4 regions of the Enterobacter sp. Taxon_2 genome follow, and region 1 is predicted to be linked to each of the others. Evidence: predicted binding sites of a transcription regulator. Region 1 holds the regulator's gene; each other region holds the start of a gene.
What was found. Region 1 encodes PurR, which represses purine synthesis genes. Its sites were predicted from a motif close to CANGCAAACGTTTGCNTG; they were not measured.

Region 1 (7,685 bases):
GCCAAACGCCGGTGGCGAACCTGTCGGTGAACTGGCTACCGCTATCAACGCCGCCTTTGGCAGCTTCGCGGATTTCAAAGCGAAATTTACCGATGCAGCCATCAAGAACTTCGGTTCGGGCTGGACGTGGCTGGTTAAAGAGGCGGATGGCAAACTGGCTATCGTGTCCACCTCTAACGCAGGCACTCCGCTGACCACCAGCGCTAAGCCGCTGATGACCGTGGACGTATGGGAACACGCTTACTACATTGATTACCGCAACGCGCGCCCGAACTACCTGGAGCACTTCTGGGCACTGGTTAACTGGGACTTTGTGGCGAAGAACTTCGCCGCGTAAGAGACACGCAGAAGGGTTCGCCCTTCTGCGTTTTTGGTTTATTCCGCAGCGCAGGCTGCTTCAGGCTGTTTACGACCCGACATCATCACCAGCAGCAGGCCGAGCGCGGCAATAATCGCCCCCATCACCGGCACAAAGCTGTACCCCAGTCCCCCTGAAATCACGGCCCCACCGGCCGCCGCACCGAGCGCATTGCCCAGGTTGAAGGCGCCGATGTTGACCGACGATGAGAGGCCCGGCGCTTCATGCGCAACACGCATCACGCGCATCTGCAGCGGCGGCACCACGGCAAAGGTGGCGGCTCCCCAGACGACCATCGCGATCGCGGCGCCAAACTCATTACGCGCCAGCCACGGAATGGCAATCATGATGACAATCAGCAGGGTTAAGAAGCCCTTCAGCGTGCCGCTTACGGAACGGTCGGCAAATTTCCCACCGAGATAGTTGCCAATCGAGAAGCCCACGCCAATCAGTACCAGCATCGCGGTCACAAAGAGAGGCGTTGCGTGGGTGATGTCATGCAATACCGGTGAAATATAGGTGTAGAGGGTAAACATCGCCCCTGCCCCCAGCACGGTGGTGAGCAGCGCGGAGAGCACCTGCGGGCGCATCAGCACCGACAGCTCTCTGCGCACGTCAGGACGTTCACCCGCGCTGCCTTTCGGCAGGGAGAAGAACAACGCCACCATTGCGACCACGCCCAGTCCAGCCGTCGCCAGGAATGACATCCGCCAGCCAATAACCTCGCCCAACCAGGTTGCCGCAGGCACCCCGCCAATGTTAGCAATCGTTAGCCCCATAAACATGGTGGCTACGGCGCTGGCCTGCTTATGTTTTGGCACCACGCTGGCAGCCACGACCGATCCCAGCCCGAAGAACGCGCCGTGGTTAAGGCTGGTCAGAATGCGTGACAGCAGCAGCGTGGTGTAGTCCGGCGCAATGGCCGAAAGCACGTTGCCCAGGGTGAAAATCGCCATCAGGAAAATCAGCGCATTGCGGCGCGCGCGGTGCGAAAGGAGAAGCGTCATCAGCGGCGCCCCCACCATCACGCCGATAGCATAGGCGCTGATTAACATCCCTGCCGCAGGGATCGAGACGTCCACGCCGCGGGCGATGACGGGCAGTAACCCCATCGGGGAGAATTCAGTGGTGCCAATCCCAAAAGCGCCAATCGCCAGGGCCAGCAGGGGAAAATTGATTTTCATGCGTCAACTCCGGATGCCGTGTCATGTGGTGACACAGAACAAAGAAGCGGAAAGCATGACATCAATCACAAAAAATGAGAAGTTAACAAAATGGCAAAAGATTTTTGCCAGAGAAGTAACAATCGGGTCGATCGGGAGGGAGAAGACTCTCCCTCCGCGTAAATCAGTGCAGCGCAGCCGTCAGACCGGCCGCGACAATCAGAGCCAGCACAATAACGGTGGTGAACAGCGAAAACTTCAGATCGGAACTCATCAATTTTTCTCCTTTTAATCCCCCCACGAAAAGTGAGCCTGCTCATTTTTGCATAATTTACGTCAAAAATCTTCCTGGATTTAGGCTGATAAACACTTTACCTCTTCCCCTTTTCATCAAGATAGGACAAAATTCCACGCTAAATTTATTAGCGTACCGGCCATTGACCCCCTCCTGACGTCCCGTGTCGTTTTCCCGGCGTGCCGCAATTCAAGATTGCGTGATAAGGGTGAGAGAAGGCAAACGTTTACCTTCAAGTTTTTCAGGAGCTTAGGATATGGTCTGGAGTGACATTTAATGGCAACAATTAAAGACGTAGCAAAACGCGCAAACGTTTCCACTACAACCGTATCACATGTAATTAACAAAACCCGCTTTGTGGCGGAAGAGACGCGCAACGCCGTCTGGGCAGCGATCAAAGAGCTGCACTATTCGCCAAGTGCGGTTGCGCGCAGCCTCAAGGTTAATCACACCAAGTCCATTGGATTGCTGGCCACCAGCAGTGAAGCGGCCTATTTTGCCGAGATCATTGAAGCGGTTGAGAAAAACTGCTTCCAGAAAGGTTATACCCTGATTCTGGGCAACGCGTGGAACAGCATTGAAAAACAGCGCGCCTACCTGTCGATGATGGCGCAAAAGCGCGTTGATGGCCTGCTGGTAATGTGTTCCGAGTACCCGGAATCCGTGCTGTCGATGCTCGAAGAGTATCGCCATATTCCCATGGTGGTCATGGACTGGGGTGAAGCGCGCGCGGATTTCACTGATTCCGTTATCGATAACGCTTTTGAAGGCGGCTATATGGCCGGTCGTTATCTGATCGAACGCGGTCACCGCGAGATTGGCGTGATCCCCGGTCCGCTGGAGCGCAACACCGGCGCGGGCCGTCTGGCCGGTTTTATGAAAGCGATGGAAGAAGCGCTGATCAACGTGCCGGAAAACTGGATTGTGCAGGGCGACTTTGAGCCGGAGTCGGGCTACCGCGCAATGCAGCAGATCGTCTCCCAGCCACACCGTCCGACCGCCGTTTTCTGCGGGGGTGACATCATGGCAATGGGCGCGCTCTGCGCTGCCGACGAGCTGGGTCTGCGCGTACCGCAGGATATTTCCGTGATCGGGTATGACAACGTGCGTAACGCGCGTTTCTTCACGCCAGCGTTGACCACCATTCATCAGCCGAAAGATTCGCTGGGCGAAACGGCCTTCAATATGCTGATGGACAGGATCGTCAACAAACGTGAAGAGTCGCAGTCCATTGAAGTTCACCCGCGTCTTATCGAACGCCGTTCCGTTGCGGACGGTCCGTTCCGCGATTACCGTCGTTAATCGCTTTACGGGGCCAGCTATGCTGGCTCCCGTAACCATTCCCGATTTAGCGTTTCGCTGTCTCCCAGATAATCCAGCAGCCAGGCCATCGCAGGCGAGACATCACTTTGCTGCCAGGTCAGGCAGCAGGCCGCATCCGGGAACGGATTCTCCAGCGTCAGCTCAACCCACTCTCCGGTATCGATGCGCGGACGCGCGAAATGAACGGGCACCATCGCGACGCACAGTCCGGCGCTGAGGCACGTCGCCGACGATTCCCAGTCAGGGGCTACCACCCGCCGCTGGTTGTCCAGAAGCCAGGTGATACGCTTGGGCAATGAACGGGAGGTATCCTCCAGCACCAGCGACGGCCAGTTGCGCAGCGTATCATCGCTGAGCGGCCCCTCCATCACCGCCAGCGGATGATCGCTTGCCACCACGCACTTCCAGCTCAGCATGCCCATATCGCGAAAGGCGTAACGTCCCCCGACCGGGATCGCCTGCGTGGCCCCGATTGCCATCTCTGCCCTGCCGTCCGCCAGCGCATCCCAGACGCCGTTGAACACCTCCTGCGAGACCCGCAGCTCGACATCTGAAAAATGACGATAGAAATCGACGATCATCTGCCGGGTACGTTCCGGCTTAACGATGTTATCCACCGCGATGGAAAGATGCCCCCGCCAGCCGTTAGCGATCTGCTGACACTGTTCGCGGGTGATCTGCATTTTTTTGATAACAGAACGCCCTTCCTTCAAAAACCACGCCCCGGCGGGCGTTAATTCCACATCACGATGGCGCCGCTCAAACAGCGGAACCGCCAGCCACTCCTCCAGCTGACGCACCGTGTAGCTGATGGCCGAAGGGACGCGGTGCAACTCCTGCGCTGCACCGCTAAAGCTGCCGTTACGCGCGACAGCATCGACCACTTCAAGAGAATAATCTGACCACATTTTCTGCCTGCAAAAAATTTGAATGCACCCGCCAAATATTAGCGTTTCACAAGCGGCTTTGCACTCCCTACACTCTGCGCCAACGTACACCTGCCTCCTCAGGAGAATAAGAGAATGCAACCCAGGAAAGGATTTTTAGTCTGGCTCGGCGGCTTAAGCGTGCTGGGCTTTTTGGCCACCGACATGTACCTGCCCGCGTTTGCCGCCATGCAGGAAGATTTGCAAACCCCTGCGGCGGCCATCAGCGCCAGCCTGAGCCTGTTCCTTGCCGGTTTCGCTTTCGCGCAGCTGCTGTGGGGACCGCTCTCGGATCGCTTTGGTCGTAAACCGGTACTGCTGCTGGGTCTGGCCATTTTTGCCGTGGGCTGCCTGGGGATGCTGTGGGTGCGCGATGCCACCTGGCTGCTGGTGCTGCGCTTTATTCAGGCCGTGGGCGTCTGTGCTGCGGCGGTGACCTGGCAGGCACTGGTGACCGACTACTATCCGGCTAACCGCACAAACCGTATTTTCGCCACCATTATGCCGCTGGTGGGTCTTTCCCCTGCCCTGGCTCCGCTGCTGGGCAGCTGGATCCTCGCGCACTTTGACTGGCAGGCCATTTTTGCCACGCTGTTTGCCATCACGCTGGTGCTGATGCTGCCAGCGTTTGCCCTTAAGCCCGCGCATAAAAAAGAGGCGCATGCGGATGCGAAGCCGATTACCTTCACCTCCCTGCTGAGCGCCAAAGCATATCGCGGCAATGTCCTGATTTACGCCGCCTGTTCGGCCAGCTTCTTCGCGTGGCTTACCGGCTCGCCGTTCATTCTGCACGATATGGGCTACAGCCCGGCGGCCATCGGTTTGAGCTATGTTCCGCAGACTATCGCCTTCCTGGTGGGCGGGTACGGCTGTCGCGCGGCGCTGCAAAAATGGGAAGGTCAGCAGATGCTGCCATGGCTGCTGGTGCTGTATGCGCTGAGCGTCATCGGCACCTGGGCCGTCGGGTTTATTCCGGGCGCGGGCCTGGCTGAAATTTTGATCCCCTTCTGCGTCATGGCCGTGGCGAACGGGGCGATTTACCCGATCGTGGTGGCACAAGCGTTACGCCCGTTCCCGCAGGCGACAGGCCGCGCCGCCGCGCTGCAAAATACCCTGCAGTTGGGTCTGTGCTTCCTGGCAAGCCTGGTGGTCTCGGCGCTGATTGCGACGCCACTGTTAACCACCACCAGCGTGATGCTGGTCACCGTTGCGCTGGCGGTGATGGGCTATCGCATGCAGGCCTCCGCGCAGCGTGAGCAGGATAGCGGCGCTCAGGTGGAAACCTCGCATGCCTGATTGCGCCAGAAATCATGTTACATTTCAGTGATTAGGTTGCTAACAATTTTCTATTGAATCACCAAATTTTGAGGCCTATACTAAATTTGGTTCGATTAAATACGATAAATATTAAGTGTTAACGGGAGCCGGAGTGCTCCCGTTTTACCATGGAAGGCATTTCGGCAAGGGTTATCTCCCTTCCTCTGTTCTACGTCGGATATTAGCCTCGCGGTATTTACCGTGAGATTTCTCACAAACCAAAAAAAGCGTCTACGCTGTTTGAAGGTTCTGATCACATCAGGGTGATGGAGAAGCTATGAGTTCATCGTGTATAGAAGAAGTCAGCGTTCCGGACGATAACTGGTCCCGGATCGTCAGTGAACTGTTAGGTCGAGCAGGCATCACTATCAATGGATCATCGCCATCCGATCCTCAGGTTAAACATCCCGACTTTTTTAAACGCGTATTGCGGGAGGGATCGTTAGGCCTGGGAGAAAGTTATATGGACGGCTGGTGGGAGTGCGAACGTCTGGATACCTTTTTTGCCAGCGTGCTGCGTGCCGGTCTGGAAAACCAACTCCCGCGCAATCTGAAAGACACCCTGCGTGTCGCCTCTGCCCGACTGTTCAATCTGCAAAGTAAAAAACGCGCGTGGATCGTCGGCAAAGAGCATTACGATCTCGGCAATGACCTGTTCAGCCGTATGCTGGACCCGTTCATGCAGTACTCCTGCGCCTACTGGAAAGACGCGTCGACGCTTGAGGAAGCACAGCAGGCAAAGCTGCGTCTGATTAGCGAGAAGCTGCAGCTACAGCCCGGCATGCGCGTGCTGGATATCGGCTGCGGCTGGGGTGGGCTGGCGTATTTTATGGCGAAGCACTATGGCGTCAGCGTAGTGGGCGTCACGATTTCAGCGGAACAGCAAAAAATGGCGCGGGAGCGCTGCCAGGGTCTCGATGTGGATATCCGGCTGCAGGATTACCGTGATCTGAATGAACAGTTTGACCGGGTCGTTTCCGTCGGCATGTTCGAGCACGTCGGGCCGAAAAACTACGACACCTATTTTGAGGTGGTGGATCGTAATCTGAAACCGGACGGCATCTTCCTGCTGCACACCATCGGCTCTAAGCGGACCGACAATAACGTTGACCCGTGGATCAATAAATACATCTTTCCGAATGGCTGTTTACCGTCCGTTCGCCAGATTGCCAACGCCAGCGAATCCCATTTTGTGATGGAAGACTGGCATAACTTTGGCGCGGATTACGACACCACGTTGATGGCATGGCATGCGCGTTTTCAGGAGACCTGGCCTGAGATTGCGGACAACTATTCTGAACGATTCAAACGGATGTTTAGCTATTATCTGAATGCCTGCGCGGGGGCGTTTCGCGCACGGGATATTCAGCTCTGGCAGGTGGTATTCAGCCGTGGGATTGAACACGGACTGCGTGTCGCTCGCTAAAAAAATAACCCCGGATATCCGGGGTTATTTTTTATTCTTCTTCAGTGGTCTTTATTATTGCGGCTTCTTTTGCTGCCAGCACGCGCTCAACCGTATCCACCACCGCCTGGGTTTGCGGATCGATTTCGATATTCACGCTATGCCCCAGTTTTTTGGTGCCCAGCGTGGTGCGCTGCAGCGTTTCAGGAATTAAATGCACGCAAAAACGCGTTGGCGTCACTTCCCCCACCGTCAGGCTAATCCCATCGATGCCAATAAATCCTTTATAGAGGATGTATTTCATTAATGACGGATCCTGCATTTTAAACCAGATTTGACGGTTATTTTCCGAGGTCACGATTTTTGCCACTTCAGCGGTGGTCATGATGTGGCCGGACATCAGGTGGCCGCCAATCTCATCGCTGAACTTCGCCGCGCGTTCAACGTTGACGGTATCGCCCACCGCCAGCTCGCCCAGGTTGGTGATGCGCAGCGTCTCTTTCATTAAATCAAAGCTAATCTGGTTGCCGTTAATTTCGGTCACGGTCAGGCAGCAGCCGTTATGCGCAATCGACGCACCGGTTTCAATGCCCTCAAGCATATATTCCGGCAGCTCAACAACATGAGTACGGAAATTAGGTTTTTCATCAATGGACACCACTTTGGCGGTGCCCTGCACAATACCAGTAAACATGCTTACAACTCCTGTTTTTTCCGGACGGTGGTGACACCGTTTAATCCCACCACAATAACAGTTGGAAAAACAGGTTGCCAGCGGAGCGCATTTTCTGGCGATTTTTTCACTAGATAAATAGCTAAAGCCCGCTACAATAGCTGGCACCCCCCTGCATTTTCTTCTCGCTGCCCGTTTCGGCGGCTTTTTTAGTCTCTCAAATAA
Region 2 (7,685 bases), 2.0 Mb from region 1:
GCACCCAGCTATACAAGATTGGCGATCTCCTTCCTGCCATTTACGCCACCGTTGAAGGCGAAGTCCTGAACTGCAACATCACCTTCGGCGGGCGCCGGATGATGACCTGCCAGATCAGCGACGGCACCGGCATTCTCACCATGCGTTTTTTCAACTTCAGCGCGGCGATGAAAAACAGCCTGGCGACGGGCCGCAGGGTGCTGGCCTATGGCGAAGCCAAACGCGGGAAATACGGCGCAGAGATGATCCACCCGGAGTACCGCGTGCAGGGCGATCTCAGCACGCCGGAGCTGCAGGAGACGCTCACCCCGGTTTACCCGACGACGGAAGGCATCAAGCAGGCGACGCTGCGTAAGCTCACCGATCAGGCGCTGGAGCTGCTGGATACCTGCGCCATTACCGAGCTGCTGCCGCCCGAGCTGGCGCAGGGCATGATGAGCCTGCCCGAGGCGCTGCGCACCCTGCACCGCCCGCCGCCAACGCTACAGCTCAGCGATTTAGAAAGCGGCAAACACCCCGCCCAACGGCGTCTTATCCTTGAGGAATTACTGGCCCATAACCTGAGCATGCTGGCGCTTCGCGCCGGCGCGCAGCGTTTCCACGCCCAGCCCTTAAGCCAGAATGATGAACTCAAAGATAAGCTGCTGGCCTCGCTGCCGTTTAAGCCCACCGGCGCGCAGGCGCGCGTCACCGCCGAAATCGAACGCGATATGGCGCTCGACGTGCCGATGATGCGCCTGGTGCAGGGCGACGTGGGTTCCGGCAAAACGCTGGTTGCCGCGCTGGCCGCCCTGCGTGCGATTGCCCACGGCAAACAGGTCGCGCTGATGGCACCGACCGAACTGCTGGCGGAACAGCACGCCAACAATTTCCGCGCCTGGTTCGCGCCGCTGGGCATTGAAGTGGGCTGGCTTGCCGGGAAGCAAAAAGGCAAAGCGCGCCTTGCGCAACAGGAGGCTATTGCCAGCGGGCAGGTGCAGATGATTGTCGGCACGCACGCCATCTTCCAGGAGCAGGTGCAGTTTAACGGCCTTGCGCTGGTGATTATCGACGAGCAGCACCGCTTCGGCGTGCACCAGCGTCTGGCATTATGGGAGAAAGGCCTGCAGCAGGGCTTCCACCCGCATCAGCTGATCATGACCGCTACGCCGATCCCGCGCACCCTGGCGATGACCGCCTACGCCGATCTGGATACCTCCACCATCGACGAACTGCCGCCGGGCCGTACCCCGGTCACAACGGTCGCCATTCCCGACACGCGCCGCAGCGATATCATCGACCGCGTGCGCAACGCCTGCACCCACGAAGGCCGTCAGGCCTACTGGGTCTGTACGCTGATTGAGGAGTCGGAACTGCTGGAAGCGCAGGCTGCCGAAGCCACGTGGGAAGAGCTTAAGCTGGCACTGCCGGAGCTGAACGTGGGCCTGGTTCATGGACGCATGAAGCCTGCCGAAAAACAGGCGGTGATGCAGTCGTTTAAGCAGGGCGAGCTGCATTTGCTGGTCGCCACGACGGTCATTGAAGTGGGCGTGGACGTCCCGAACTCCAGCCTGATGATCATCGAAAACCCGGAGCGCCTGGGCCTTGCCCAGCTCCACCAGCTGCGCGGGCGCGTTGGCCGTGGCGCGGTAGCGTCCCACTGCGTCCTGCTCTACAAAGCCCCGCTCTCAAAAACAGCCCAGATGCGGTTGCAGGTGCTGCGCGACAGCAACGACGGTTTTGTGATTGCGCAAAAAGACCTGGAGATCCGCGGCCCGGGCGAACTGCTGGGCACGCGTCAGACGGGGAACGCGGAATTCAAAGTGGCGGATTTGCTGCGCGATCAGGCCATGATCCCCGAGGTTCAGCGCCTCGCCCGCCACATTCATGAACGCTACCCCGAACAGGCGGCAGCGTTAATTGAGCGCTGGATGCCGGAAACCGAACGCTATTCCAACGCCTGATTCAGGCAAACATCGGCAGCATCAGGTACAGCTTAATCACCAGCGCGTTGACAATATCAATAAAGAACGCCCCGACCATTGGGACCACCAGAAACGCCATGTGCGAAGGCCCGAAGCGTTCGGTGATCGCCTGCATGTTGGCGATAGCCGTTGGGGTAGCCCCCAGACCAAACCCGCAGTGACCCGCCGCCAGCACCGCCGCATCGTAGTTTTTACCCATCATGCGCCAGGTCACGAACATGGCATACAGCGCCATAAACAGGGCCTGCACCGCCAGAATCGCCACCATCGGCAGCGCCAGCGAGGCCAGCTCCCACAGCTTGAGGCTCATCAGCGCCATCGCCAGGAACAGCGACAGGCAGACGTTGCCGAGCACCGACACCGCCCGTTCAAACACGCGATAGAAGCCCATCAGCGCCAGGCCGTTGCTCAGGATCACCCCGATAAACAGCACGCAGACAAACGTCGGCAGTTCAAACGCTGAGCCCGCCAGCCATTGCGCAACCACTTTGCCCACGGTCAGGCAGATGGCGATCGTCGCGATGGTTTCAATCAGCACCAGCGAGGTAATGCTGCGCCCGACGTCCGGCTTTTCAAATGCGGTCGGCACCAGCTCATCGTCCGGCCTGCCGTCCGGTGTGGTGGAGTGCTTCACCAGATAGCGTGCCACCGGGCCGCCAATCAGGCCACCCAGCACCAGCCCAAAGGTCGCGCAGGCCATCGCCACCTCCGTCGCGTTTTCAAACCCGTAGCGCTCGATAAACAGCTTGCTCCATGCGGCCCCGGTACCGTGGCCGCCCGAAAGGGTAATTGACCCCGCCAGCAGCCCCATCAGCGGATCCAGTCCCAGCAGTGTCGCCATCCCGATGCCGATAGCGTTTTGCATCAGCAGCAGCCCCACCACCACAATCAGGAATACGCCGAGCACTTTACCGCCCGCCCGCAGGCTCGCCAGGTTGGCGTTCAGGCCGATGGTGGCAAAGAAGGCCAGCATCAGCGGGTCCTTCAGGGACATATCAAAATCGATTTCCCAGCCCATGCTTTTTTTCAGTATCAGCAGGGCCAGCGCCACCAGCAGGCCACCGGCGACAGGTTCAGGAATGGTGTATTTCTTCAGAAGGGAAACGCTATGTACCAGCTTACGGCCAAGCAGTAAGACCAGCGTTGCGGCAACAAGTGTCGACAACGTATCGAGATGAATCATAGAAGGCTCCTGTTTTGCGCGTGTTCCATACACACGCGGCGTTATCCTGGGCCGGTTTGCGCTCTTCATGAGCTCCCGGCGCGAAAAAGTGTAATTTTTTTTCCCGATGCGTTGTAGAAAACCTGCTCACAGCGGCAGATTTTCTTCCCTTTTTTTGCTGGCAATCGTTTGCTTTTACCAGGTGGTCAGATAAAATGCCCGCTTTTCCACCGTGGGATTGCCGCCGATGTCCGTTAACACCATAGAGTCGCCTGATGCGCAACCGATTGCGCAGAAGCAAAATAGCGAACTGATTTACCGCCTTGAAGACCGCCCGCCGCTGCCGCAAACGCTGTTCGCCGCCTGCCAGCATCTTCTGGCGATGTTTGTTGCGGTGATCACCCCGGCGCTGCTGATTTGCCAGGCGCTCGGTTTACCGGCGCAGGACACGCAGCACATTATCAGCATGTCTCTTTTTGCCTCCGGCGTGGCCTCGATTATTCAAATTAAAGCATGGGGGCCGGTGGGGTCGGGATTATTGTCGATTCAGGGCACCAGCTTTAACTTCGTGGCGCCCCTGATCATGGGCGGTACGGCGCTGAAAACCGGCGGTGCGGATGTCCCGACCATGATGGCGGCGCTGTTCGGCACGCTGATGCTGGCCAGCTGTACGGAGATGGTGATATCCCGCGTTCTGCATCTGGCTCGCCGCGTTATCACCCCGCTGGTTTCCGGCGTCGTCGTGATGATTATCGGCCTGTCGCTGATTCAGGTGGGTCTTACCTCCATCGGCGGCGGCTATGCCGCAATGAGCGACCACACCTTCGGCGCGCCGAAAAACCTGCTGCTGGCAGGCGTCGTGCTGGCGATCATTATTCTGCTTAACCGTCAGCGTAACCCTTACCTGCGCGTGGCCTCGCTGGTGATCGCCATGGCGGCGGGTTACCTGCTGGCGTGGGCGCTGGGCATGCTGCCGGAGAACACCGCGCCGACCAACAGCGCGCTGATCACCGTTCCTACGCCGCTGTACTACGGTCTGGGCATTGACTGGGGTCTGCTCCTGCCGCTGATGCTGGTCTTTATGATCACCTCTCTGGAGACCATCGGTGATATCACCGCCACCTCCGACGTCTCCGAGCAGCCGGTGTCCGGCCCGCTGTACATGAAGCGCCTGAAAGGCGGCGTGCTGGCGAATGGCCTGAACTCGTTTGTCTCTGCGGTATTCAACACCTTCCCGAACTCCTGCTTCGGTCAGAACAACGGCGTGATCCAGCTGACCGGCGTGGCCAGCCGCTACGTTGGCTTCGTGGTGGCGCTGATGCTGATCGTCCTCGGCCTGTTCCCGGCGGTGAGCGGCTTTGTGCAGCACATCCCTGAGCCGGTGCTGGGCGGCGCAACGCTGGTGATGTTCGGGACGATCGCGGCCTCCGGCGTGCGTATCGTCTCCCGCGAGCCGCTGAACCGCCGCGCGATCATGATTATCGCCCTGTCGCTGGCCGTCGGTCTGGGCGTTTCCCAGCAGCCGCTGATCCTGCAGTTTGCACCTGACTGGGTGAAAAACCTGCTCTCTTCCGGCATTGCCGCAGGCGGTATCACCGCTATCGTGTTGAACCTCGTTTTCCCGCCTGAGAAAAATTGATTTCTCTCACGGCAGGCAGTCAATGCCTGCCGTGACATCTAATTACACCATTCCCGCCTTGAGGATTGCGCATAAATCGTGCATAACTCCCTTATGTGCGTTTTGCGGGATGGAAGGCCATGAAATTTATTGGAAAGCTCCTCATCTATCTTCTGGTAGCCCTGCTCATTGTGATGCTGGCGCTCTACATTCTGCTCCAGACCCGCTGGGGCGCGTCTCAGGTCAGCAGCTGGGTGACGGTGAATACCGATTACGAACTCAGTTTCGACAAGATGAATCACCGCTTTTCGTCGCCTTCCCACATTATTCTGGAAAACGTCATCTTTGGTCGGGACGGTAAACCCGCCACGCTGGTCGCCAAAAAAGTCGATATTGGCCTGAGCAGCCGCCAGGTAACCGATCCGCTGCATATGGACACCATCACCCTGTTCGACGGCACGCTGAATCTCTCGCCGCAGACGGCGCCGCTGCCTTTCCAGGCGGATCGCCTGCAGCTGAACAACATGGCCTTTAACAGCCCGAATACCGAATGGGACCTGAGCGCGCAGAAGGTGACGGGCGGTGTCAGCCCGTGGCAGCCGGAAGCCGGCAACGTGCTGGGGAACAACGCGCAGATTCAGATGAGCGCAGGCTCGCTGACCCTGAACGGCGTACCGGCCACCAACGTGCTGATCGAGGGCCAGCTTAACGGCAAGGAGGTGGTGCTGAACACGATTGGCGCCGATATGGCCCGCGGGTCACTCACCGGCTCCGCCCTGCGCAACGCCGACGGGAGCTGGATTATCGACACCATGCGTCTGAACGAAATCCGCCTGCAGAGCGATAAAACGCTGATGGCGTTCTTCGCGCCGCTGGCCACCATTCCCTCTCTGCAGATTGGTCGTCTGGACGTGACCGACGCCCGGCTTCAGGGCCCGGACTGGGCGGTGACCGATCTCGATTTAAGCCTGCGCAACCTGACTCTCAGCAAAGGCGACTGGCAGAGCCAGGAGGGCCGCCTGTCGATGAACGCCAGCGAGTTTATCTACGGCTCGCTGCATCTTTTCGACCCGATTCTGAATGCAGAGTTTTCCCCGCAGGGCATGGCGCTGCGTCAGTTCACTTCCCGCTGGGAGGGCGGCATGGTGCGCACCTCCGGTAACTGGCTGCGCGACGGTAAAGCGCTGGTGCTGGACGATGTCGCCATCGCCGGGCTGGAATACACCCTGCCGCAGAACTGGAAGACGCTGTGGATGGAGCCTCTGCCGGAATGGCTGAACAGCGTCACGCTGCAAAAATTCGGCCTGAGCCGCAACCTGGTGATCGACATCGATCCCGCCTTCCCGTGGCAGATCACCTCTCTGGACGGCTATGGTGCAAACCTGCAGCTGGTGAAAGATCGCCAGTGGGGCGTCTGGGGCGGCAGCGCAACCCTGAACGGCGCGGCGGCGACCTTTAACCGCGTGGACGTGCGCCGTCCGTCGCTGGCGCTGAATGCCAACGCCGCCACGTTGAACATTACCGACCTGAGCGCGTTTACCGAGAAAGGTATTCTGGAAGCAACGGCGACGGTTTCGCAGCTTCCGCAGCGGCAGACTACGGTGAGCCTGAACGGGCGCGGCGTGCCGCTCAACGTACTGCAGCAGTGGGGCTGGCCCGCATTGCCGATTACGGGCGACGGCAATATTCAGCTCACCGCCAGCGGCAGCGTGCAGGCGAATACCCCGCTTAAGCCGACGGTGAACGGCAAGCTGAACGCGGTGAATATGGATAAACAGCAGGTGCAGCAGACGATGACGGGTGGCGTGGTGTCGACGGTGGCTCCGGCACAGTAAATAGCCGGGTGGCGGCTATGCCTTACCCGGCCTACGATCCCATGTAGGCCCGGTAAGCGAAGCGCCACCGGGCATTTTTACGGCTCAGAGGTGAACCACCACCTCATTCCCCTCCGCTTTCACCAATACGCCCCACTCGCTACCCGCCTGTGAGCCGCCTTTCACGCCATTCACCTTCTGCACGTTGCGCAAGCACACCGACCAGTTTTTCGCGTCTCCCGCGCCGGTAAAGGTCACGATATCGCCCTGACGCGATGCCTTCAGCGTAAACGCCACCGCGCCGTCCGCCGCAGGCACTTCGCTCACCGCCGTTGCGCCGTCGCTCAGGTTAAACAACTGGAAGGCCGTCCCCTCATTCCACGCGTAGTCCGGCTTCTGGTTGTTGCTGCCCAGCGCCAGCAGCGTATTGTCGCGCACGTAGACCGGCAGGCTCATGAAATCGTGCTGCTGCTTATGCCAGCGGCTGCCCTGAATTTCGTCGTTGTGCCACAGGTGCGTCCAGCGGCCTTCCGGCAGGTAGAACTGCACGTCGCCCGCCTCGGAGAACACCGGTGCCACCATCATTGCATCCCCCAGCATGTACTGACGATCGAGGTAATCGCACGCCGGATCGTCCGGGAACTCCAGCATCATCGCGCGCAGCATCGGCGTGCCGAACTCGCGGGCCAGCGCCGCCTGACGGTACAGGTACGGCATTAGTTGGCACTTCAGCTGCGTGAAGTGGCGCACCACGTCGCAGGACTCGTCATCGTAGGCCCACGGCACGCGGTAGGATTTACTGCCGTGCAGGCGGCTGTGGCTAGAGAACAGCCCGAACGCGCACCAGCGTTTGTAGACGTGCGCCGGGGCGGTGTTTTCGAACCCGCCAATATCGTGGCTCCAGAACCCGAAGCCGGACAGGCCAATCGACAGCCCGCCGCGTAGGCTCTCGGCCATGGATTCATAGTTGGCGTAGCAGTCGCCGCCCCAGTGCACCGGGAACTGCTGCGCCCCGACGGATGCGGAGCGGGCGAACAGCACCGCTTCTTCTTCCCCCACCGTCTCTTTCAGCACGTTCCACACCAGCTCGTTATAGATGTAGGCGTAGTGGTTGTGCATCTTCTGCG
Region 3 (7,685 bases), 1.8 Mb from region 1:
CGAGTTCTCTCAAGCGCCTTGGTATTCTCTACCTGACCACCTGTGTCGGTTTGGGGTACGATTTGATGTTACCTGATGCTTAGAGGCTTTTCCTGGAAGCAGGGCATTTGTTACTTCAGCACCGTAGTGCCTCGTCATCACACCTCAGCGTTAAAAAACGACCGGATTTACCTAATCGTTCCGCCTACATGCTTAAACCGGGACAACCGTCGCCCGGCTAACATAGCCTTCTCCGTCCCCCCTTCGCAGTAACACCAAGTACAGGAATATTAACCTGTTTCCCATCGACTACGCCTTTCGGCCTCGCCTTAGGGGTCGACTCACCCTGCCCCGATTAACGTTGGACAGGAACCCTTGGTCTTCCGGCGAGCGGGCTTTTCACCCGCTTTATCGTTACTTATGTCAGCATTCGCACTTCTGATACCTCCAGCATGCCTCACAGCACACCTTCAACGGCTTACAGAACGCTCCCCTACCCAACAACACCTAAGTGTCGCTGCCGCAGCTTCGGTGCATGGTTTAGCCCCGTTACATCTTCCGCGCAGGCCGACTCGACCAGTGAGCTATTACGCTTTCTTTAAATGATGGCTGCTTCTAAGCCAACATCCTGGCTGTCTGTGCCTTCCCACATCGTTTCCCACTTAACCATGACTTTGGGACCTTAGCTGGCGGTCTGGGTTGTTTCCCTCTTCACGACGGACGTTAGCACCCGCCGTGTGTCTCCCGTGATAACATTCTTCGGTATTCGTAGTTTGCATCGGGTTGGTAAGCCGGGATGGCCCCCTAGCCGAAACAGTGCTCTACCCCCGAAGATGAGTTCACGAGGCGCTACCTAAATAGCTTTCGGGGAGAACCAGCTATCTCCCGGTTTGATTGGCCTTTCACCCCCAGCCACAAGTCATCCGCTAATTTTTCAACATTAGTCGGTTCGGTCCTCCAGTTAGTGTTACCCAACCTTCAACCTGCCCATGGCTAGATCACCGGGTTTCGGGTCTATACCCTGCAACTTAACGCCCAGTTAAGACTCGGTTTCCCTTCGGCTCCCCTATACGGTTAACCTTGCTACAGAATATAAGTCGCTGACCCATTATACAAAAGGTACGCAGTCACACCACGAAGGTGCTCCCACTGCTTGTACGTACACGGTTTCAGGTTCTTTTTCACTCCCCTCGCCGGGGTTCTTTTCGCCTTTCCCTCACGGTACTGGTTCACTATCGGTCAGTCAGGAGTATTTAGCCTTGGAGGATGGTCCCCCCATATTCAGACAGGATACCACGTGTCCCGCCCTACTCTTCGAGTTCACAGCCTGTGTGTTTTCGTGTACGGGAGTATCACCCTGTACCCTGCGACTTTCCAGACGCTTCCACTAACACACAAGCTGATTCAGACTCTGGGCTGCTCCCCGTTCGCTCGCCGCTACTGGGGGAATCTCGGTTGATTTCTTTTCCTCGGGGTACTTAGATGTTTCAGTTCCCCCGGTTCGCCTCGTTAACCTATGTATTCAGTTAACGATAGTGTGACGAATCACACTGGGTTTCCCCATTCGGACATCGCCGGGTCAAAGGTTCATATCACCTCGCCGGCGCTTTTCGCAGATTAGCACGTCCTTCATCGCCTCTGACTGCCAGGGCATCCACCGTGTACGCTTAGTCGCTTAACCTCACAACCCGAAGATGTTTCACTTCTGATTGCGAAAATTTGAGAGACTCGAACACACCATTTAAGATGTGTCGTTTCAATTTTCAGCTTGATCCAGATTTTTAAAGAGCAAAACTTCTTAATGCACTCAAAAGTACATTCAGAAGTTCATCATTCATCAGACAATCTGTGTGAGCACTGCAAAGGCAGGTTCTTTAAGGTAAGGAGGTGATCCAACCGCAGGTTCCCCTACGGTTACCTTGTTACGACTTCACCCCAGTCATGAATCACAAAGTGGTAAGCGCCCTCCCGAAGGTTAAGCTACCTACTTCTTTTGCAACCCACTCCCATGGTGTGACGGGCGGTGTGTACAAGGCCCGGGAACGTATTCACCGTAGCATTCTGATCTACGATTACTAGCGATTCCGACTTCATGGAGTCGAGTTGCAGACTCCAATCCGGACTACGACGCACTTTATGAGGTCCGCTTGCTCTCGCGAGGTCGCTTCTCTTTGTATGCGCCATTGTAGCACGTGTGTAGCCCTACTCGTAAGGGCCATGATGACTTGACGTCATCCCCACCTTCCTCCAGTTTATCACTGGCAGTCTCCTTTGAGTTCCCGGCCTAACCGCTGGCAACAAAGGATAAGGGTTGCGCTCGTTGCGGGACTTAACCCAACATTTCACAACACGAGCTGACGACAGCCATGCAGCACCTGTCTCAGAGTTCCCGAAGGCACCAATCCATCTCTGGAAAGTTCTCTGGATGTCAAGAGTAGGTAAGGTTCTTCGCGTTGCATCGAATTAAACCACATGCTCCACCGCTTGTGCGGGCCCCCGTCAATTCATTTGAGTTTTAACCTTGCGGCCGTACTCCCCAGGCGGTCGACTTAACGCGTTAGCTCCGGAAGCCACGCCTCAAGGGCACAACCTCCAAGTCGACATCGTTTACGGCGTGGACTACCAGGGTATCTAATCCTGTTTGCTCCCCACGCTTTCGCACCTGAGCGTCAGTCTTTGTCCAGGGGGCCGCCTTCGCCACCGGTATTCCTCCAGATCTCTACGCATTTCACCGCTACACCTGGAATTCTACCCCCCTCTACAAGACTCTAGCCTGCCAGTTTCGAATGCAGTTCCCAGGTTGAGCCCGGGGATTTCACATCCGACTTGACAGACCGCCTGCGTGCGCTTTACGCCCAGTAATTCCGATTAACGCTTGCACCCTCCGTATTACCGCGGCTGCTGGCACGGAGTTAGCCGGTGCTTCTTCTGCGGGTAACGTCAATTGCTGAGGTTATTAACCTCAGCACCTTCCTCCCCGCTGAAAGTACTTTACAACCCGAAGGCCTTCTTCATACACGCGGCATGGCTGCATCAGGCTTGCGCCCATTGTGCAATATTCCCCACTGCTGCCTCCCGTAGGAGTCTGGACCGTGTCTCAGTTCCAGTGTGGCTGGTCATCCTCTCAGACCAGCTAGGGATCGTCGCCTAGGTGAGCCGTTACCCCACCTACTAGCTAATCCCATCTGGGCACATCTGATGGCAAGAGGCCCGAAGGTCCCCCTCTTTGGTCTTGCGACGTTATGCGGTATTAGCTACCGTTTCCAGTAGTTATCCCCCTCCATCAGGCAGTTTCCCAGACATTACTCACCCGTCCGCCGCTCGTCACCCAGGAGCAAGCTCCCTGTGTTACCGCTCGACTTGCATGTGTTAGGCCTGCCGCCAGCGTTCAATCTGAGCCATGATCAAACTCTTCAATTTAAGTTTGATGCTCGTGAATTAAACTTCGTAATGAATTACGTATGTTCACTCAGAGACTTGGTATTCATTTATTGTCCGAAGACATTAAGAATCCATGTCACTTTGAGTGCCCACACAGATTGTCTGATAAATTGTTAAAGAGCAGTGCAACGCGGCTTTCGCTCACCGTTGCGAGGTGGCGTATATTACGCTTTCCTCTTTCAGAGTCAACCCGTTATTTCAGGATTTTTTCTCTTCAGCCGACCGGGTTGTTTGTGAAGTGATTCACATCCGCCGTGTCGATGGAGGCGCATTATAGGGAGTTCTCCGCAGGCCGCAACCGCTAAATGACAGAAAAATGACTGACTGCTGCATTCCACAGCAAAACCCCGCCTTATACCTTTTTACACACAGACTTATCCACAATGATACGAAAAAGTGAAAATGTGCGAGCGTTGCGCAAACGTTTTCGTTAAAATGCTCGCGCTTAACAAGGATGCCTCGTCAGGTGTGTTAGATGAGTTTTTCACAGGAAAATTCATCTAACGCTCTCTGTAATCGTGAAATCCAGGGGATTTACCATGCAACAACGTCGTCCAGTCCGCCGCGCTCTGCTCAGTGTTTCTGATAAAGCCGGTATCGTCGAATTCGCTCAGGCACTTTCCGCACGCGGTGTGGAGCTGCTTTCCACAGGCGGTACCGCTCGCCTGTTAGCAGATAAAGGTCTGCCGGTAACCGAAGTGTCCGATTACACCGGTTTCCCGGAAATGATGGATGGACGCGTCAAAACCCTGCATCCAAAAGTCCACGGCGGTATTCTTGGCCGTCGCGGTCAGGACGACGCCATTATGGAACAGCATGACATCGCACCAATCGACATGGTGGTTGTTAACCTCTACCCGTTTGCCCAGACCGTTGCCCGCGAAGGCTGCTCTCTGGAAGATGCCGTAGAGAATATTGATATCGGCGGCCCGACCATGGTGCGCTCCGCGGCCAAGAACCATAAAGATGTGGCCATCGTCGTAAAGAGCAGCGATTACGAAACCATTATTAATGAGATGGATGCCAACGAAGGGTCGCTGACCCTGGAAACGCGTTTCGACCTCGCCATCAAAGCCTTCGAACACACCGCCGCGTACGACAGCATGATCGCCAACTACTTCGGTAGCCTGGTACCGGCTTACCACGGTGAAAGCAAAGATCCTTCCGGCCGCTTCCCGCGCACCCTGAACCTGAACTTCATTAAGAAGCAGGATATGCGTTACGGTGAGAACAGCCACCAGCAGGCAGCCTTCTATATAGAAGAAGAGGTAAAAGAAGCCTCTGTTGCGACCGCTCAGCAGGTTCAGGGCAAAGCCCTCTCCTATAACAACATTGCCGACACCGACGCCGCGCTGGAATGCGTGAAAGAGTTCAGCGAGCCGGCCTGCGTTATCGTCAAGCACGCGAACCCATGCGGCGTTGCCGTGAGCTCCTCTATTCTGGATGCCTACGATCGCGCGTACAAAACCGACCCAACCTCCGCGTTCGGCGGCATTATCGCCTTCAACCGCGAGCTGGATGCTGAAACGGCTCAGGCCATCATCTCCCGCCAGTTCGTTGAAGTGATCATCGCGCCATCCGCCTCCGAAGAGGCGCTCAAAATTACCGCGGCAAAACAGAACGTACGCGTACTGGTTTGCGGCCAGTGGGCAGAACGCGTGCCGGGCCTGGACTTCAAACGCGTAAACGGCGGTCTGCTGGTTCAGGATCGCGATCTGGGTATGGTGACAGAAGCCGACCTGCGCGTGGTGACCAAACGTCAGCCGACCGAACAGGAACTGCGTGACGCGCTGTTCTGCTGGAAAGTGGCGAAGTTCGTCAAATCCAACGCCATCGTCTACGCGAAAGAGAATATGACCATCGGAATAGGTGCTGGCCAGATGAGCCGCGTCTACTCCGCGAAAATCGCGGGCATTAAAGCAGGCGATGAAGGTCTGGAAGTGAAAGGCTCCGCCATGGCTTCTGACGCGTTCTTCCCGTTCCGTGACGGTATCGATGCGGCAGCTGCTGTCGGCATCACCTGCGTGATCCAGCCTGGCGGCTCAATCCGCGACGACGAAGTGATTGCCGCCGCCGACGAACACGGCATTGCGATGATCTTCACCGACATGCGCCACTTCCGCCATTAATTCCCGGAGCTGAAAATGAAAGTATTAGTAATTGGTAACGGCGGACGCGAGCACGCGCTGGCGTGGAAAGCGGCGCAGTCTCCGCTGGTGAAAACGGTCTTCGTGGCACCGGGCAACGCCGGTACCGCACTGGAACCCGCGCTGCAGAACGTGGCTATCGGCGTGACCGACATTCCGGCGCTGCTGAGCTTTGCCCAGAGCGAGAAAATCGATCTGACCATCGTCGGCCCGGAAGCGCCGCTGGTGATTGGCGTCGTTGACGCGTTCCGCGCGGCGGGCCTGACAATCTTCGGACCAACGCAAGGGGCCGCGCAGCTGGAAGGCTCCAAAGCCTTCACCAAAGATTTCCTCGCGCGTCATAACATCCCGACGGCGGAATATCAGAATTTCACTGAAGTGGAGCCTGCTCTGGCCTACTTACGTGAGAAGGGCGCGCCGATTGTTATCAAGGCCGACGGTCTGGCCGCCGGTAAAGGCGTGATCGTCGCGATGACGCTCGAAGAAGCCGAAGCCGCGGTTCAGGACATGCTGGCAGGTAACGCCTTTGGCGATGCGGGCCACCGCATCGTGATTGAAGAGTTCCTCGACGGTGAAGAAGCCAGCTTTATCGTGATGGTCGACGGCGAGCACGTTCTGCCGATGGCCACCAGCCAGGACCACAAGCGTGTGGGCAATGCCGATACCGGCCCGAATACCGGCGGAATGGGCGCCTACTCCCCTGCTCCGGTCGTGACTGACGAAGTTCATCAACGCACCATGGATCGCGTCATCTGGCCAACCGTGAAAGGGATGGCGGCGGAAGGTAACACCTACACCGGTTTCCTCTACGCGGGCCTGATGATCGACAAGCAGGGTAACCCTAAGGTTATCGAATTCAACTGCCGCTTTGGCGATCCGGAAACTCAGCCCATCATGCTGCGCATGAAATCCGATCTGGTGGATCTGTGTCTGGCAGCCTGCGAAGGCAAGCTGGACGAGAAAACGTCAGAGTGGGACGAGCGTGCATCTCTGGGTGTGGTGATTGCTGCGGGTGGTTATCCGGGTAATTACAACACCGGGGATGAGATCCACGGTCTGCCGCTGGAAGAGATTGACGGTGCGAAGGTGTTCCATGCCGGTACGAAGCTGGCTGAAGACGATCGCGTCCTCACCAACGGCGGACGCGTGCTGTGTGCGACCGCGCTGGGCCATACCGTGGCAGAAGCGCAGAAGCGCGCCTATGCGCTGATGGCGGATATTCACTGGAACGGTAGCTTTAGCCGTCAGGATATCGGCTATCGCGCGATTGCGCGCGAGCAGGGGGAGTAATTCCTCCTCGCCCTCACCCTCTCCCTCAAGGGAGAGGGGATCGTTCGTAGGCCGGATAAGCGTTAGCGCCATCCGGCTTAATCCACAGAACTCAAAAACTCTTCTCCGTCGGCTGCCAGGTACAGAAGTCTTCGTTCGCCACCAGCAGCAGCTGAGAGCCTTCCGGCGCTTCCAGCCACGCCACACTCACTTCCATTGATGAATGACGCTGACGGCGTTGAATGTGTTCGGTCGCCCAGGATTCAAGCTCAGGCTTGACCGTTTGCCCTTCGCAGGTGGTTACCGTTCCATCGTTATGCCAGCGCCCCTGGCGCAGCACAACGCGTCCCAGACGAAGCGCATCGCTGGTCTGGCGAATTTGTTCGGCACGATAACGGTAGAGGGCGATTTGATCGCTGGAAAGCTGCTGTTTTTGACCGCTGACTTCGCGCTGCATAAAGCTCAGCTCGCCATGGTCGTCAAAACGCACTTTCACGTGTTCGGGGGTCTTGCTGTAGACGTTCAGTTCAATCAGCGACAGGTCATCTCCCTGCCAGCGATATTCCGCCGTCGACGTATTGCCGTTATGCCACGGGCTAAAGGCAGAAAGCAGATGCACTTCGCCGCCGGAATCTTTGCGCCAGATCCTGACTGCACCCTGGTTGTCCGCGTAGCCGCTGGCGGTAAACGGCGGCAGGGAGGTGTCGTGGCTGCAGGCGGACAGCAGCAGCATGCCTGCCAGCGCGAGCGTTCCGCGCCAGAAAGACAAAAGGGGCGTTGCCGCCCCTTCGCTAAAACTGTTCACTGCCACGCGTCTTACTTAACTGCGTCTTTCAGTGCTTTACCAGA
Region 4 (7,685 bases), 890 kb from region 1:
CCCGCCCGTAACCGCATCCTGCGCTACCCGCAAGGTAGCGGTGCCAGCCTGGTGCCGGGGGATAAACACCTCAGCATTATTGATGCGCATGCTGATTCACCCAATCTCGATCCCAGAGCTTCGCTGTTTACCAGCAGTCAGTCCGTAGAGGATCACCGCTGGCGGCAGACCATCAGTACCCTGCAGCGCTTCGCGCATAAGTATGCTATTGCGGTGCTGATGGCGAACGCCTGCGGCGGCAGTGCGCTGTGGGATGAAAAAGGCCAACTGATCGTGCGCGCGGATAAGGGCGAGCTTCTGGTGACCGGTACGCTCGGCGGAGAGGGTTGGCAAGGCGATGTCATTCCTTTAGGCTAGGCGTTTTAAGCTCAGGAGTGTTTAATGCTGCGCGTCATCGATACCGAAACTTGCGATCTTCAGGGCGGAATAGTGGAAGTGGCCTCTGTCGACGTGGTTGATGGTAAAATCGTCAACCCAATGAGCCATCTGGTGCGTCCCGACCGCCCCATCAGCCCTCAGGCGATGGCTATCCATCGCATTACCGAATCGATGGTAGCGGATAAGCCGTGGATCGAAGAGATCATTCCGCACTACTACGGTAGCCCGTGGTACGTCGCGCATAACGCCAGTTTTGACCGCCGGGTGTTACCTGAAATGCCGGGGGAATGGATTTGTACCATGAAGCTGGCTCGTCGACTGTGGCCGGGGATTAAATACAGCAATATGGCGCTGTATAAATCCCGCAAGCTCAGCGTCAGAACGCCTGAGGGACTGCACCATCACCGCGCCCTGTATGACTGCTATATCACCGCCGCGTTACTGATAGATATTATGAATATCTCTGGCTGGACGCCGGATGATATGGCGACCATCACCGGCCGTCCTGCACTTCTGACCACATTTACCTTTGGTAAATATCGCGGGAAGCCGGTGTCCGAGGTGGCGGATAAAGACCCGGGCTATTTGCGCTGGCTGTATAACAACCTCGACAGAATGAGCCCGGAACTGCGCTTAACGCTGAAACATTATCTGGGCGACGCTTAACGCTCCGCACGGCCTGGCAGCGTCTCCTGCGCCAGGCCTATTAAAAAGGCATATTCCAGGGCAACTCCTTCGTAGGATTTAAATCGTCCCGATTTCCCGCCGTGACCGGAGTCCATATCGGTACACAGCAGCAGCAGGTTGTCATCGGTTTTCAGCTCCCGCAGTTTTGCCACCCATTTTGCCGGCTCCCAGTACTGCACCTGAGAATCATGCAAACCGGTGGTGACAAGCATATGCGGGTAGGCTTTCGCCTCCACGTTATCGTACGGGCTGTACGCTTTCATATAGCGGTAGTACATCTCATCCTGCGGATTCCCCCACTCTTCAAACTCCCCTGTCGTAAGCGGGATGGATTCATCGAGCATGGTCGTCACCACATCGACAAACGGAACCTGCGCGACAATCCCCTTAAAGCGGTCGGGACGCTGGTTGATCACCGCCCCCATCAGCATGCCGCCCGCGCTGCCGCCCATCCCAAAGCAAAGCTGCGGATCCCCGTAGCCCTGCTCAATCAGCGCATCGCAGACGTCGAGGTAGTCATTGAAGGTGTTTTTCTTTTTCAGGAATTTCCCGTCTTCATACCAGTGCTGCCCCAGTTCACCGCCACCGCGAATATGGGCGATGGCAAAAACAAAGCCGCGATCGAGCAGGCTTAACCGGCTGCTGCTGAAATCGGCGTCCATGCTTGAGCCATACGAGCCGTAACCGTATACCAGGATCGGGTTTTTGCCTTTCTGGAAGTGGGCTTTGTGATAGACGAGCGAGACGGGGACCTCGACGCCATCCCGGGCGGTGACCCACAGGTGCTCGCTGCGGTAGTTTTCAGACTCAAACCCTTTGACCTCGGTCTGTTTAATCACCTGACGCTGCCCGGTATCCATATCCAGCTCAAACAGGGTGTCCGGCGTGGTCATCGATGAGTAGCCGTAGCGCAGCCGCGAGGATTCAGGTTCAGGGTTGAAACCAATCCACGTCACATAGGCCGGGTCGTCGAACGCGATCCCCACCACTTCCCGCGTTTTACGGTTGATTTGCCGGATACTGGTCAGCCCGCGCTGACGCTCTTCCACCACCAGCCAGTCGGTAAACAGGGTGAACCCTTCAAGCATCACCTGATCCCGCGCGGGGATAAGCACCTCCCATTTGCGCTCATCGCGCACTTTTGTTTTATAGAGACCAAAGTTTTTGCCCTCGCGATTAGAGCGCAAATAAAAGCTGTGCTGGAAGTGATCCAGGCTGTACTCGTGATCCTTGCGGCGCGGCAGGAAACAGAGCGGCTGGGCGTCGGGAAGTTCGGCATCCAGCAGCAGAACTTCCGAGGTCGTCGCGCTGGCCAGGAAGATAATCACATAGTGGCGCGAGGAGGTTTTATGCAGGCTGACATAGAACGTTTCGTCTTTCTCTTCATAGACCAGCTCGTCGTCAGCGGAGTCTGTTCCCACGGTGTGTCGCCACACCTGATAAGGCAGCAGCGTCGAGGCGTGCTTTTTGACGTAGTAAACCGTCTCGGAATCATTCGCCCAGACAAAATCCGGGGAAACGTTTTCCAGCATTTCCGGATACCAGTTGCCGGTGTCCAGATTGCGAAAACGCAGGCCGTACTGGCGACGGGAGAGATAATCCTCCGCCAGCGCCATCACCGCGTTATCCGGCGAAATGGACATGCCGCCCAGAGTATAAAATTCGCTGTGGGCGGCGCGCTGGTTGGCATCCAGCAGAATATCCCACTCATCCCATTCGGCGCTTAATACCGACTGACGCTGGTAGATGGGATACTCATTGCCGGGCTCGTAAATATGGCGATAGCGATAGCCGTTTTTGGTCCAGGGCGCGGAGATATCACGCTGAGGAATACGCTGCACCATCTCATTCAGCAGTTGGTCCTGAAGCGTCTGCTGGCTGGACATGACCTTGCGGCCATAGTCGTTTTCCTCGTGCAGGTAGTCGAGTACCTCTGGCCGGGAGCGCGAATCGTCCCGCAGCCAGTAATAGTTGTCTATGCGCGTATCGCCATGCGTGGTGATCGCATAAGGAGTACGTCGGGCTTTCGGTGGCATGTCATCATTCTTTTAAGTTTTACACCCTATAAGGTTGGCAAAACCCACGCATGATGCAAGCGAAACAGCGTCGCGACGGCGGAGGCTATCCCTGTAACGCCTGTTTTTGTTCGCGGATATCCCGCTCAATGCCCTCGCGCACGTCCTGAGGGATCTTTAACGCATCGCCCAGGGCGTTAAGGTAGCTCCGCTCCATAAAATGGTCGATATCGATGGCGGCACAGCTGAGGAAATAGAGCTCCAGCGCCTCTTCCTCATTTTTCACACTTTGCGCAAGACGCTGCGGCTCGAGCGGCTGTTCAATGGCCTGCGCCACCAGCGCTCTTCCCTTCTCTTCAACGCCGGCTTCGCGCAGCTGCTGCTCGATCGCCGCTCGTTCTTTGTCGTCAATATGCCCGTCACTTTTCGCGGCAAAAACCAGCGCAAGAATGAGCCGTTCGGTACGCAGATCCAGCGGCGAGGTGTGCTCGCCATAATGCGGTTCATCGCTGTGCGCGGTCCGTACCCGGTCCTTGTACTTATTCCACAGCACGGTGCCCGCGATGGCGCCGCCGCCGGCCAGCAGCGCGCCTGTCCCGTACTTTGCCAGCAGCTTGCGCGAGGATTTATTCGCGACCAGCAGGCCAGCCAGCCCGCCGAGCGCCCCGGGTACCAGCAGTTTACTGAGGTCCCGCTCGCCGGAAGACGATGTTTTCTGCCCTAACAGGGATTGCAATTGATTTAGCCAGCCAGACATGGTTTCCCTCACTTAACGGTGAACATGTTCCACAGCGTAAGCGAGCGGGCGTCAGGAAATGTCTGGTCGGGCTAAAGAAGCGCAAATTTCTGCCCTCGCGTTTATCCCTGCGCAAGACAGACGCAAACGTTTTCGTTTATACTGCGCGCAACTTTTTTAGGGGGATTGTTATGATTCGTTTAGGAACTGCGCTGCGACCTGCGGCGACGCGAGTGATGCTGTTGGGATCGGGCGAGCTGGGAAAAGAGGTCGCCATTGAGTGCCAACGTTTAGGTGTGGAAGTCATCGCCGTAGACCGTTACGCCGACGCACCCGCCATGCACGTCGCCCATCGTTCTTATGTGATTAACATGCTGGATGGCGATGCCCTTCGCGAACTGATTACGCGCGAGAAGCCCGATTTCGTTGTACCGGAAATTGAAGCGATTGCCACCGATACGCTGATCGCCCTGGAGCAGGAAGGCCAGCGCGTGGTGCCCTGCGCGAAAGCCGCAAAGCTGACCATGAACCGCGAAGGCATTCGTCGCCTGGCGGCAGAAGAGCTGGGATTGCCCACCTCGAGCTACCGTTTTGCGGGCGATAAAGCCGCGTTCCTGCAGGCCGTAGAGGAGATTGGCTACCCGTGTATCGTTAAGCCGGTGATGAGCTCCTCCGGTAAAGGGCAGAGCTTCATTCGCAATAGCAGCACGCTCGATAAGGCGTGGGATTACGCCCAGCAGGGTGGCCGCGCCGGCGCCGGTCGCGTCATCGTTGAAGGCGTCGTGAAGTTTGATTTCGAGATCACCCTGCTGACCGTCAGCGCCGTTGACGGCGTCCATTTCTGCGATCCGATTGGCCACCGTCAGGAAGATGGCGATTACCGCGAATCCTGGCAGCCGCAGCAGATGAGCGCCCTGGCGCTGGAGCGTGCGCAGGCGATCGCCCGTAAAACCGTCCTCGCGCTGGGCGGCTATGGCCTGTTCGGCGTAGAGCTGTTTGTGTGCGGCGACGAGGTGATTTTCAGCGAAGTCTCCCCTCGCCCGCATGACACCGGCATGGTCACGCTGATTTCGCAGGATCTTTCCGAGTTCGCCCTGCACGTGCGCGCCTTCCTCGGCCTGCCCGTCGGCGGTATCCGTCAGTACGGCCCGGCCGCCTCGGCGGTCATCCTGCCGCAGTTAACCAGCCAGAACGTTACGTTTGATAACGTCGACGCGGCAGTGGGTGCCGGGTTGCAGGTACGTTTGTTCGGCAAGCCGGAGATCGACGGTACCCGTCGTCTTGGCGTGGCATTAGCCACCGGGGATAACGTTGACGACGCCGTGGCGAGAGCGAAAGCAGCCGCAGCAAGCGTTAAGGTAACGGGATAAAAAAAACGGGCCGAAAGGCCCGTTTTTCATGCGGCGAATGGCTTACTGCTTCGCGCCTTCCACCGCTTCGCGAGCCAGTTTTGTGATGCGATCCCAGTCGCCCGCTTCCAGCGCATCCGCCGGAACCAGCCATGAGCCACCGATGCACAGCACGCTTTTCAGCGCCAGGTAGTCACGGTAGTTGGCAGGAGAGATACCCCCCGTCGGGCAGAAGCGTACCTGAGAGAAGGGACCCGCAATCGCCTGCAGCGCTTTAGTGCCGCCGTTCGCTTCAGCCGGGAAGAATTTGAACTCTTTCAGACCGTAGTCCATGCCCAGCATCAGTTCAGAGACGGTGCTGATGCCCGGGATCAGCGGAATGGTGCCTTCGGTCGCGGCTTTCAGCAGCGACTCGGTCAGGCCCGGGCTGATGGCAAACTGCGCGCCCGCTTCGGTCACTTCAGCCAGCTGTTTTACGTTCGTCACGGTACCCGCACCGATGATGGCGTCCGGCACTTCTTTAGCAATCGCGCGAATGGCATCCATCGCGCAGGCGGTGCGCAGGGTCACTTCCAGAACGCGAACGCCGCCCGCAACCAGCGCTTTCGCCATCGGTACAGCGTGCTCCAGCTTGTTTACCACGATAACCGGCACGACAGGGCCAGTGGTCAGGATTGCTTCTGCACTTGTTTTCCAGTTTTTCATCAGAGTCTTCTCTCGCCAGATCGTTAAAATCAAGTCGTCTTAAAACGTAATACAGGTTGCGCCCTGCTCCGCACCGGAGAGCTTCTCACGCAGCGCGCTGAACATTTCGCGTCCGGTCCCCACGCGCGATGCGCTCAGGTCAGGAATATGGGGTTGACGTGCCGCCAGCTCGGCGTCATCCACCAGCAGGGTTAACTCGCCTGTCTGACCGTTAACACGGATCATGTCACCGTCACGCACTTTCGCCAGCAACCCGCCGTCGTAGGCTTCAGGCGTCACGTGGATGGCTGAAGGCACTTTACCGGATGCTCCGGAGAGGCGTCCATCGGTTACTAACGCAATTTTGAAACGGCGGTCCAATAATACACCAAGTGGTGGCATAAGTTTATGTAATTCTGGCATCCCGTTAGCTTTAGGCCCCTGATGACGCACCACCACCACGCAATCTTTGTCGAGCAGACCGGCGTCAAAGGCGGGTAATACGTCGTGCTGGCTTTCAAACACCACCGCCGGCGCTTCGATAATCTGGTTCTCTTCCGGGACGGCAGAGGTCTTCATTACCGCACGACCGAGGTTGCCGCTCAGCACTTTGGTGCCGCCGTGTGGAGAAAACGGTTTGTCGATGGTGGCGATCACCTGCGCATCAAGAGACGCACTCGCCCCTTCGCGCCAGTCCAGCTCGCCGTTGTTCAACCACGGCTCCTGGGTATAGCGCTGAAGGCCAAAGCCTGCCACGGTATTTACGTCTTCATGCAGCAGTCCGCCTTTCAGCAGCTCGCGCATCAGCAGCGGTACGCCGCCTGCGGCCTGGAAGTGGTTAATATCCGCCGGACCGTTCGGGTACAGGCGTGCCATCAGCGGCACCACGGAAGAGATTTCGGAGAAGTCATCCCAGTTAATCAGAATGCCCGCCGCACGCGCCATGGCCACCAGGTGCATGGTGTGGTTGGTTGACCCCCCGGTTGCCAGCAGCGCGACAATCCCGTTGACGATGACCTTTTCGTCGACCATTTTGCCCATCGGCATCCATTCGTTGCCGTTGCCGGTCAGACGCGTAACCTGACGGGCCGCGGCCTCGGTCAGCGCCTTGCGAAGCGGCGCGTCCGGCTGGATAAAGGACGAGCCCGGAAGCTGCATCCCCATAAACTCCACCACCATCTGGTTCGTGTTCGCGGTACCGTAAAACGTACAGGTGCCCGGCGCATGGTAGGACGCGGCTTCCGCCTCCAGCAGCGCCTGACGGTCTGCTTTCCCTTCCGCGTACAGCTGGCGGATACGCACTTTTTCTTTGTTCGGCAGACCGCTCGCCATTGGGCCTGACGGCACGAAGATCGCAGGCAGATGCCCAAACGACAGCGCCGCCATTACCAGGCCCGGGACAATCTTGTCACACACGCCGAGATACAGCGCGCCATCAAACATGTTGTGCGACAGGCCAACCGCCGCGGACATAGCAATCACTTCGCGGCTCAGCAGGGAGAGCTCCATACCGTCCTGGCCCTGCGTCACGCCGTCGCACATGGCGGGTACCCCACCCGCCACCTGGCCGACCGCATTCACGCTGTGCAGCGCTTTACGGATGATATCCGGGTAAACCTCATAGGGCTGGTGCGCGGAGAGCATATCGTTATAGGAGGTAATGATGGCGATATTGTTACGCAACATGCTTTTCAGCGACGCTTTATCATCAGGCTGGCAGGCGGCGAAACCGTGCGCCAGGTTCCCGCAGGCCAGCTGAGATCGGTGGACGGTGTTGCTCTTTGCCTGTTCAATCCGGGCGAGGTAGGCCGAGCGGGTCTCTTTCGAGCGCTCAAT

Region 2: the regulator PurR is predicted to act here: its motif matches at 3,305-3,322, upstream of gltS (sodium/glutamate symporter).
Region 3: the regulator PurR is predicted to act here: its motif matches at 3,835-3,852, upstream of purH (bifunctional phosphoribosylaminoimidazolecarboxamide formyltransferase/IMP cyclohydrolase).
Region 4: the regulator PurR is predicted to act here: its motif matches at 3,957-3,974, upstream of purT (formate-dependent phosphoribosylglycinamide formyltransferase).

What each region holds. Positions count from the first base shown of each region.
Region 1 is NZ_CM178024.1:2,052,377-2,060,061, reverse strand. It holds gene sodB (superoxide dismutase [Fe]) at 1-337, shown strand, start outside; gene AC4IC4_RS09755 (MFS transporter) at 376-1,542, opposite strand; gene cydH (cytochrome bd-I oxidase subunit CydH) at 1,706-1,795, opposite strand; gene purR (HTH-type transcriptional repressor PurR) at 2,093-3,118, shown strand; gene punR (DNA-binding transcriptional activator PunR) at 3,136-4,047, opposite strand; gene punC (purine nucleoside transporter PunC) at 4,162-5,361, shown strand; gene cfa (cyclopropane fatty acyl phospholipid synthase) at 5,660-6,808, shown strand; gene AC4IC4_RS09725 (riboflavin synthase subunit alpha) at 6,840-7,481, opposite strand.
Region 2 is NZ_CM178024.1:78,438-86,122, reverse strand. It holds gene recG (ATP-dependent DNA helicase RecG) at 1-1,943, shown strand, start outside; gene gltS (sodium/glutamate symporter) at 1,945-3,147, opposite strand; gene xanP (xanthine/proton symporter XanP) at 3,374-4,765, shown strand; gene AC4IC4_RS00340 (AsmA family protein) at 4,885-6,579, shown strand; gene yicI (alpha-xylosidase) at 6,664-7,685, opposite strand, start outside.
Region 3 is NZ_CM178024.1:233,917-241,601, reverse strand. It holds rRNA gene AC4IC4_RS01090 (23S ribosomal RNA) at 1-1,660, opposite strand, end outside; rRNA gene AC4IC4_RS01085 (16S ribosomal RNA) at 1,860-3,399, opposite strand; gene purH (bifunctional phosphoribosylaminoimidazolecarboxamide formyltransferase/IMP cyclohydrolase) at 3,960-5,549, shown strand; gene purD (phosphoribosylamine--glycine ligase) at 5,565-6,857, shown strand; gene AC4IC4_RS01070 (DUF1481 domain-containing protein) at 6,949-7,641, opposite strand; gene hupA (nucleoid-associated protein HU-alpha) at 7,653-7,685, opposite strand, start outside.
Region 4 is NZ_CM178024.1:2,939,699-2,947,383, forward strand. It holds gene AC4IC4_RS13965 (nitrilase-related carbon-nitrogen hydrolase) at 1-357, shown strand, start outside; gene exoX (exodeoxyribonuclease X) at 382-1,044, shown strand; gene ptrB (oligopeptidase B) at 1,041-3,101, opposite strand; gene AC4IC4_RS13980 (tellurite resistance TerB family protein) at 3,187-3,837, opposite strand; gene purT (formate-dependent phosphoribosylglycinamide formyltransferase) at 4,008-5,186, shown strand; gene kdgA (bifunctional 4-hydroxy-2-oxoglutarate aldolase/2-dehydro-3-deoxy-phosphogluconate aldolase) at 5,229-5,870, opposite strand; gene edd (phosphogluconate dehydratase) at 5,910-7,685, opposite strand, start outside.